4 regions of the Pararhizobium sp. O133 genome follow, and region 1 is predicted to be linked to each of the others. Evidence: predicted binding sites of a transcription regulator. Region 1 holds the regulator's gene; each other region holds the start of a gene.
The links. Region 1 encodes LexA, which represses DNA repair genes until DNA is damaged. Its sites were predicted from a motif close to TGTTCNNNNTGTGTTCNG; they were not measured.
Positions count from the first base shown of each region.

Region 2: a site for LexA is predicted at 1,405-1,422, ahead of ACST81_RS03085 (helicase-related protein). Genes of this name have one in related genera too.
Region 3: a site for LexA is predicted at 910-927, ahead of ACST81_RS15675 (DNA polymerase IV). Genes of this name have one in related genera too.
Region 4: a site for LexA is predicted at 1,281-1,298, ahead of ACST81_RS22115 (2'-5' RNA ligase family protein). Genes of this name have one in related genera too.

Region 1 covers NZ_CP196426.1:2,858,186-2,860,366, forward strand. Annotated here, with positions in the region: gene ACST81_RS13690 (hypothetical protein) at 1-96, shown strand, start outside; gene ACST81_RS13695 (hypothetical protein) at 172-519, opposite strand; gene lexA (transcriptional repressor LexA) at 772-1,485, shown strand; tRNA gene ACST81_RS13705 (tRNA-Cys) at 1,762-1,835, shown strand; gene ACST81_RS13710 (hypothetical protein) at 2,102-2,181, opposite strand, start outside.
Region 2 covers NZ_CP196426.1:663,623-665,803, reverse strand. Annotated here, with positions in the region: gene ACST81_RS03085 (helicase-related protein) at 1-1,222, opposite strand, end outside; gene ACST81_RS03080 (hypothetical protein) at 1,471-1,812, opposite strand; gene ACST81_RS03075 (beta strand repeat-containing protein) at 1,947-2,181, opposite strand, start outside.
Region 3 covers NZ_CP196426.1:3,264,652-3,266,832, reverse strand. Annotated here, with positions in the region: gene ACST81_RS15675 (DNA polymerase IV) at 1-905, opposite strand, end outside; gene ACST81_RS15670 (hypothetical protein) at 1,049-1,690, opposite strand; gene ACST81_RS15665 (DUF3572 domain-containing protein) at 1,693-1,965, opposite strand; gene ACST81_RS15660 (response regulator) at 2,132-2,181, shown strand, end outside.
Region 4 covers NZ_CP196426.1:4,552,750-4,554,930, reverse strand. Annotated here, with positions in the region: gene ACST81_RS22130 (YciI family protein) at 1-57, shown strand, start outside; gene ACST81_RS22125 (methylated-DNA--[protein]-cysteine S-methyltransferase) at 82-645, opposite strand; gene ACST81_RS22120 (methylated-DNA--[protein]-cysteine S-methyltransferase) at 699-1,196, opposite strand; gene ACST81_RS22115 (2'-5' RNA ligase family protein) at 1,355-1,996, shown strand; gene ACST81_RS22110 (alpha/beta fold hydrolase) at 2,136-2,181, shown strand, end outside.

The DNA.
Region 1 (2,181 bases):
GGTTTCATCGTCCTCTCGCATGATCTTGCCTTCGTGCGCCGCCAGCGGCGACGGCTATCGGTTTGGTGGGCTCGCAGGCGCCAAACCTCAACCTGAACGAATGCACTATTTGTCCACGTCAAACGCCCCGCCTGATCGGGCAGGGCGGGGCTGCAAAGCACGTGCCAACGTTTATCGATCCGTACCAGTCTGCGGCGTCGGATCCTTGTCGGTCGGCGCAGTCTGCATCTGCTCACCATTCGTCGGCGTGTTGTCCACGGTACCCTGGTTGGCGGGCGCTGCCTGATCCTCGGCAGGGGCAACCTGCTGCGTCTGGGTCGCCCCGTCATTGTCGGTCGCTTCACCAAACATCTCCACCCCGGCCCAGGCGATGGCAGCCAAAAGCAGACCGCCGATCAACACCATCAACACCGGACGCCCAAGAAGACCCTGCCGCGCCTCGATACCGGTTACCCGGACCGTCCGGTTGGTATCCTTCGTCGAGACGCGATCGCCGCGTTCGTCCACATAGCCTGCCATGTCTGCCTCCTGTGTGCGGGCGATGCGCACCGCCCATTGTCGCTAGGATGTTCCTGCAACGGTCGCGACACGGCAAAAGTTCCCAAAAAGAAGCCCAAGACTGGTGAGTCTCGCGCGCAACAGCCCGCCGGCTTCATCGCCCGCGCCGAATATTGTTGGAAACATTCAAATATTTTGAGGGGGCTTGCGGAACACATATGGAACATATAGTGTTCGTTCTTGCTTTGTTTCTCGACTTTGGAGTGATCGTTCATGCTGACTCGCAAGCAACAGGAATTGCTTCTGTTCATTCACGAAAGAATGAAGGAATCCGGCGTGCCTCCATCCTTTGATGAAATGAAGGATGCTCTGGATCTCGCCTCGAAATCCGGCATCCACCGACTGATCACGGCGCTTGAGGAACGGGGCTTCATCCGCCGCCTGCCCAATCGCGCACGCGCACTGGAGGTCATCAAGCTGCCGGAAGCCTATTCGCCAAGCCTCCAGCCCAAGCGCGGCTTTTCGCCCAGTGTTATCCAGGGCAGCCTCGGCGCCTCCGCCGAAAAGCCGGCGCCTGCCAAACCTGTCGCGGCCAACAGCGATAGCGTGACGGTCCCGGTCATGGGGCGGATCGCCGCCGGCGTGCCGATCTCCGCCATCCAGAACAACACGCACGATATTTCCGTACCGATGGAAATGGTCGGGGTGGGGGATCATTACGCGCTGGAGGTCCGAGGCGATTCGATGATCGAGGCCGGCATCCTCGACGGGGACACGGTCATCATCCGCAACACCAATACCGCCAGCCCCGGCGAAATCATCGTGGCGCTCGTCGATGACGAGGAGGCGACCCTGAAGCGCTTCCGGCGCAAGGGCGCTTCCATCGCACTCGAAGCCGCCAATCCGGCCTACGAGACCCGGATATTCGGTCCCGACCGGGTGAAGATCCAGGGCAAGTTGGTGGGCCTCATTCGCCGCTATCACTGATCAGGGCAAGCTTCGACGCATTTCGGTTCACTCGCTTCAAGCAGCCGCGACGTCGGTTGGACGGTCTGGCAGGAGGTCAGGTGCACTGAGCCTTATGGGAAATGATTTGCGCGGGTTTGTGTACGACGGCTTTCGTGGTGGAGAGGCTTCTGTGGAGAATGTTCGGAAAACATCATGTCGGAAAATGAACGCGGCCGTTTTTTCGGAATTATTCTCTTGCGGTTTGTCTAGGATCATTCTAAACCGCCGCCACGGTTCGATTATTCGAGCTTGAGAGGCCTCGTGGCGGAGTGGTGACGCAGAGGACTGCAAATCCTTGTACCCCGGTTCAATTCCGGGCGAGGCCTCCAAAATTTTCCACGTAAATATAATCGGTCGGTCGTATTTACCGATTGTTTATTCTGAGCAATCGTTTCAGGTGTTCTGAAACGATGCGTCACGTGCGGCTCCACCAATTTTGACGCCATCTTCGTGGCTACGGCCGTTCTCATGACCGCAAAACGTTTCTCCAATTCCGACCGGAGTCGAAGATTGAGACATACGTTTCCATTGCCCGCCCCAAGGCGGGGTAGTCAAAGGATGAAACGATCCGATGGTCTGAGCGGACCGTATCAGCTCAATGATAATAGAAGCAGGCGCAGTCGGCCTGGCTGTCGTCCGGCGCGCTCCAGACGCGAACGGCGAGCTTCTTGGCAG
Region 2 (2,181 bases), 2.2 Mb from region 1:
CACGTCGAACCTGTTCGGCCATGAAATCTTCGTTCACTGTGCCACGGCGGACGAGATCGGCATAGATGGTCGAAATCAGATCGGCATGTTGCGCCGGCGTTATACGCCGATAGTCTGGAAGAGCACAGGCCTCCCAGAGTTTTTCTACACGCTCCGGTGTGGTCGCGACACTGCTCACTTCCGGATAGCGCGAAAGGTAATCCAGCGCCTGCTGATCAACCGCCGGCAAGGCCCGCGTCAGCCCGTGGACGGTGGGTGCTGCATCAAGGCTTTTCTTCAATGCAGCGATGGACGCAAAGTTCAGCGACTTCGAACGCCATTGCAGGACACGAACCGGATCAAACTGGTGCGATTCGATCCGGTGGACGAGTTCGTTGTCGAAAGGCTCGACCCGCGAGGTGACGCCGAAGGTTCCGTCGCGCAGATGACGGCCGGCACGGCCGGCGATCTGCGCCAGTTCACCCGGGTTCAGGTCGCGGAACTGGTAACCGTCATACTTCCGGTCCTGCGCGAAGGCGACATGATCGACATCGAGGTTCAGGCCCATACCGATGGCGTCGGTCGCCACCAGATATTCGACATCGCCCGCCTGATAGAGCGCGACCTGGGCATTGCGGGTGCGCGGCGAAAGCGCGCCCAGCACGACGGCCGCGCCGCCTCTTTGCCGGCGGATCAGCTCGGCGATCGCATAGACCTCCTCGGCCGAGAAGGCGACGATGGCGGAACGCTGCGGCAGGCGGGTGATCTTCTTGGAGCCGGCATACAGGAGCTGCGACAGGCGCGGCCGCTCGACGACGGTAATGCCGGGCAGCAGTTGTTCGAGGATCGGGCGCATGGTCGATGCGCCGAGGAGAAGCGTCTCCACCCGACCGCGCAGATGCATCAGCCTGTCGGTGAAGATATGGCCGCGCTCCAGGTCTCCGGCCAGTTGCACCTCATCGATCGCGACGAAGGCGGCCTTGGTCTCGCGCGGCATCGCCTCGACGGTGCAGACCGAAAACCGCGCCATGTGCGGCGTGATCTTTTCCTCGCCGGTGATCAGGGCAACATTGTGAGCGCCAACCTTCTCGACAACCCGCGTATAGACTTCACGCGCCAGAAGCCGCAGCGGCAGGCCGATCACACCGGATTCGTGCGCGACCATGCGCTCGATCGCGTAATGCGTCTTGCCGGTATTGGTGGGGCCGAGCACCGCGATCACACCGCGGCCGCTCAAGATCATGGGTTGGTCAGGCACTGTCTCGATCCTGCGCACTTTCAGTCTGCGAAGGCGTTCACGGCGGAAACCGCGTCAACCGGCAGAGCCACACATGCCCATGCGGGGTCACAAACGCAAGGGCAGCCGGCGATGAAACGATAGAAATGGCGTCCGACATTCGCATTTCCAGCCGCCTCGGCCCGAATCGGAACAGCGGTGGAACGAATCAGCGACGAATCGCTGACTCCATTGGATTCAGGATTTGTTCACGGCTAGATGTTGATTTGCGGCGCCAGATTTGCACCACATCCTGAATCGCGTTTTCGCAGAAAGAATCTGCGGCTCTGAAGCCTGCGGTTGCCGTTGAGATTCAGAATCCAAATATATGAAAAATCAGGAAAATCTGACCGGACGACCCTTCGACGTGAAAGGGCGCAGGATCTCATCGAAACGCGCGTACCATAGAAGCTCTGGACTGGTTGCGGGATATGATCCAGCACGAAGATTGGCTCGCGCTCCGACTGGTCGGGTATAACAGGGCGGCGGTCGAAATCCACGAACAGACCCTTTGGGCAGCGAGAAGATGGAAGGCCATGCATAGCCGCCAGTTCCATTCGTCGCTCCGGATGCGCCAGAGGCACCAAAACCAGTTTCACGGACTTTGACAGGCTCGTGAAATACGAATCTTCCCAAAAGACTAACTCCTGATCCGTTTTCGTCACAAGCGATTGAACACAGACATTGGATATTACAGCAAGAAATAACCCTTTGAGAGCGTGAGTGTATCGTCGAAATGGATGGCGAAATCCGCCTTGCCGTCTCCATTCACGTCACCGTAGGCATACGTTCCATCCGTCTTCTGTTCGTAGCGCAGTTCTCCTGCTACCTTGGAGAAGGCCTTGGTTCCGATGAACGAGAAGGCATCGTCGGCCTTCGTTCCAGTCTTCGCGTCGATGGTGCCAAGATCGATCCGGTCGCCGCCT
Region 3 (2,181 bases), 410 kb from region 1:
TGGGCGACGAGATCATCATAGTCGCAGAGGTCGTCGTTGAAGGTCGTTTCAGACGACACGCTCTTCGCCTCGCCATTGATTTCCACGGCGCGTTCGTCCTGTCCGCGCGACAGGCGGTAGAGGCGCTGGCCCATCGTGCCGTAGCGCTTCATCAGGTCGGTTTCCTCCATTGTCTGGAGTTGGCCTATGGTGCGGATGCCATCGCGCTCCAGCGTCGCGGCAAAGGCCTTTCCGACGCCCCAGATCAGCGTCACCGGTCGTTCCCTCAGGAAGTCCTGAGCCTCGGCTACCCCGATCACGGAAAAGCCGCGCGGTTTCTGCAGGTCGGAGGCGACCTTGGCGAGGAATTTGCAGTAGGACAGACCCACGGAAACCGTGATGCCGATCTCCTGTTCGACGCGGCGGGCGAATTTCGCCAGCGTGCGGGCCGGGGGATCATGATGCAGGCGCTCGGTGCCTTGGAGTTCCAGGAAGGCCTCATCGATCGACAGGGGCTGCACCAGCGGCGTCAGTTCCTGCATCAGCGTGCGGATCTGCCGACCGACGCGCACATATTTCTCCATGTCCGGCTTGATGACGATGGCCTGCGGACAGGCTTCCAGCGCCTTGAACATCGGCATGGCCGAGCGCACGCCGTGGATACGGGCTATATAGCAGGCCGTGGAAACGACACCACGCTTGCCGCCGCCGATGATGACAGGCCTGTCGGCAAGCTCCGGATTGTCGCGTTTCTCCACCGACGCATAGAAAGCGTCGCAGTCGATATGGGCAAGGGTCAACTGGTAGAGTTCGTCGTGATAGAGCAGGCGCGGGCTGCCGCAGGCGCGACAACGGCGGATATCGGCCGGCTGCCCCTTCAGGCAACCCCTGCAAAAGCCCGGATGGTGCTGCGCGTCTGTTTGCATCGATCGGAACAAAAGTTGAACATTTTCACGCTACCTCGTAACATGCCGAGTCTCAAGGCGTGTGATCCTCAATCTCGCGCGCTGTCCCGGGAAAGGTTCGCTTGAACAAGATATCCACATATCAGATGACGGCAGGCCAGACGCTAACGCAACAGATGCCTACGGATGATTTCCGCCGTCTGCGCCCAGCCTTCCGCTGTCATGATGCCGTCGCCGGGCGGCGGGGCCATGGCCCGGAATTCCGCATTGGCCATCAGGTTGATCAACAGGCAATCCGGCGCGCAGGCGCGCACCGACTGAAGATTGCGCAGGATGTCGTCGATGAAGATCAGCGGCACGTCGCGGGCGTCGTGCAGACGCTGGATGATCGGTCCCTTCGGCTCCTCGCTCGCCAACAGCGGATAATGCAGCCCGTGCCGGTCGAGCAGAGCGCGTCGCATGGCGGCATGGCGCGGCGCCATGGCGGTCAGGAAAACGATGTCGGCGTTCTTGGCAAGGTCCGCCAGCGTCTCGACAACTTGGTCCGCCGGTGTCTGCCACTGATCTTGCTGCCTGAAGAATTCCTCGAGAAACGTGCGGGTCTGCGTCTCGCTGACCGGCTCGCCGTTCTCGATCGCGACGATATTGCCATGCAGCTTGAAGGAGCGCGGCAGAAGGTCGTGGCCGGACGAATTGAGGAAGTTGCGCAGGGGGGTGAGGAATTCCAGCACCACTTCGTCGATGTCGCAGACGATCAGGGGGCGGGCGATCAGGCTGATATGGCCGAAATCGAGCGTGTCGCTCACGATCAGAAGTCCCCGGAATCGTCGGGGCCGGACAACATCATATGGGCGCGCACCACGGCTTCGGGCTTTACGCCGGTCGTCTCGCAGAAGGCGAGCAGAGTCGGTTCGTGTCCCATCAGGAAATCGACGACACCGGCGAGAAAGTTGGGATCGGCGGCGGCGTTGCGCAGGGACGAGACATCGGTGCCGGTCAGCGCCAGGAAGCGCTCGAGCAGTTCCGGTTCGTTGGCGAGCCATGCGAGGATTGAGATTGCTGTTTCTTCCGCCGGGGTCACGCCTGTTTCATCCTTGTCGCATCGTAGCGATTTTTTCGCTGAATATTACCTGTTTTTCAACCAAATAGCTTTAGCCTCAGGTTTCCGGCAGCCGGTGAAAGCATCCGCGCGCAACTTATAGGGAAGCGGTTGGCTTGCAAGCCGGAACCGTAGACAAGGGAACGAAATGCCCAAGCAGGTGATGATTGTTGAAGACAACGAGCTGAACATGAAGCT
Region 4 (2,181 bases), 1.7 Mb from region 1:
GGACCGAGCGAGATCGAAATCCGCCCGCTCTACGATATGGCCGACCTGCAGCAATAGTCGTGCACACCTCTGCCGGCGGCGCTACAGCAGCAGCGATTGCTGCGTCGGCTCCGGCGGTCCAAGGCGCACGCCTTCCAGCTCCAGCATGTGGACCTTGGCGGTGGCGCCGCCGGGGGCCGAGAAGCCACCGACCTTGCCACCGGCCGCCAACACCCTGTGGCAGGGAATGATCAGCGGAATCGGGTTTTTCGCCATGGCCTGACCGACATCGCGCGCAGCCTGCGGGCCGGCACCGAGTTCCCTGGCCAGCGTGCCATAAGTGGTGGTGCGCCCCCAGCCGACGCGGCGCAAGGCGGTATAGATCTGCCGGAAGAAATCCTCCTGGCCTTCGAGGTCAAGCTGTACATTTGAAAAATCGATTGTCTCGCCGTCGAAATAGCGTTTTACGGCGGCGATGGTCTCGGCGATTGCCGGCGTCGGCATGCCCCGTTCGGCACTGGGCACGCGGCGCAGCATGTTCCGCTCGGTCGCATCCAGGCTGCGTGTCGGCAGCTGAAAACGCGTGACGCCGACGTCGTTCCAGGCGATGCCGCACCAGCCCCCGGCCGTTTCGAAAATGTGATAGGTCTGGGCTCTCTCGGCCATGATTTTCTCCTTCGCTTCGCTCCCGCCGGGCGGAGCGTGGTCTCGCCGGCCGCTCAGGCCGCGGCGCACCGGTGGTTCATTTCGAGGTCCAGCAGGTAGCGCTTGGCCTCCAGCCCACCGGCAAAGCCGTGCAGCAGGCCGTCCGAGCCGATCGCCCGGTGGCAGGGCACGATGATCGACACCGGATTGCGCCCATTGGCGGCACCCATGGCGCGGAAGGCCTTCGGGCTGCCGATCTGGCGGGCAATCTCGGCATAGGTCCGCGTTTCTGCGTAAGGGATCGTCAGCAGCGCATGCCAGGTCGCTTTCTGAAATTCCGTGCCGACGAGGTCGAGCGTCACGGAAAAGCCGGTGCGGCTGCCATCGAAATATTGCCGCAGCTGCCGCTCGGCCTCCTCGATGACCGGGTGGTCGCCGTCCTCAACGGAAGGGCCAAGCCGCACGCGCTTCGGATCGTCGTTCTCCCACAGGATCGCCGCCAGCCCTTCGCCGCGCGCGACGAGCGTGAGCCGGCCGACCGGCGAGGAAATTGTCTTTTTAACCTGGATCATGGTCCGATTTTCGATCAGTTTTCGCGCGAAAGCCACCCGTTTCTTGCGCGTTCTGCGTTCCGCTTTGTGGGAATAAATTCACAATGTTCTTGTTTTGTTCTTGATCGAAACGTGGACTCACGTATACTGGCCGCATCCAGAAAGAGGTGAGGTTTGCCATGCTTGAAACAGCCGGGAATGAAGTCGTGCGCGCCGATCAGCAATCGTTCGCGTTCGGCAATGGAGGGGCGGGGATGAGGCCGCGCAACAGACGTGTCGGGGATTTCGGAGCGAGCAATCTCTTCCTTGCCCTGATGCCGGAGCGGGACGTGGCCCTGCGCGCGGCCGATATCGGCCGCGATACCGTCCGCCGTCACGACCTGTCGGGTGTACCGCGCCCGCAGGACCTGATGCATGTGTCGCTAAACGGCGTCGGCCGGTATAACGGTGTTCCCGAAGAGACGATCTTTGCCGTTTCGGCGGCGATGTCGACGATCAAGGCGATGCCCTTCGAGGTAGCCTTCGACCGGGTCTCGTATTTCGCCGGGCCGAACGCCGTTGTGCTGACCAATGCCATGCGCAGCGAGGAGATGATGGACCTGCATGTGCAGATCGCCAAGGAAATGTGGGCGGTCGGCCTGACCTTCACCTACAATCCGCGCTTCCTGCCGCATATGACGCTGGTTTATGACGATAAGCCCATTCCGGAACATCTCGTTGCCGAGCGCGTAACCTGGACCGCCCGCGAGTTCGTCCTTGTCCGCAGCATCATCGGCAAGAGCCGGTATGAATGTCTCGACCGCTGGCCGCTTCTGGGGTGATGACGATCCACTGGAATTGCCGTTCTGTTTTTCCGAACGGCAGTTCCGGATTTCTCCGGCTAGTCCGAACCCCTGCAGTGTGCGAGCTTGCAGTCATCAGGCAGCCAATCCGGTCTGCCGCAAGGACAGGATCTTCCCCATGTTCCGCTCGTTGATTGCCAGTGCCGTCATCGCCTTTTCCTCCC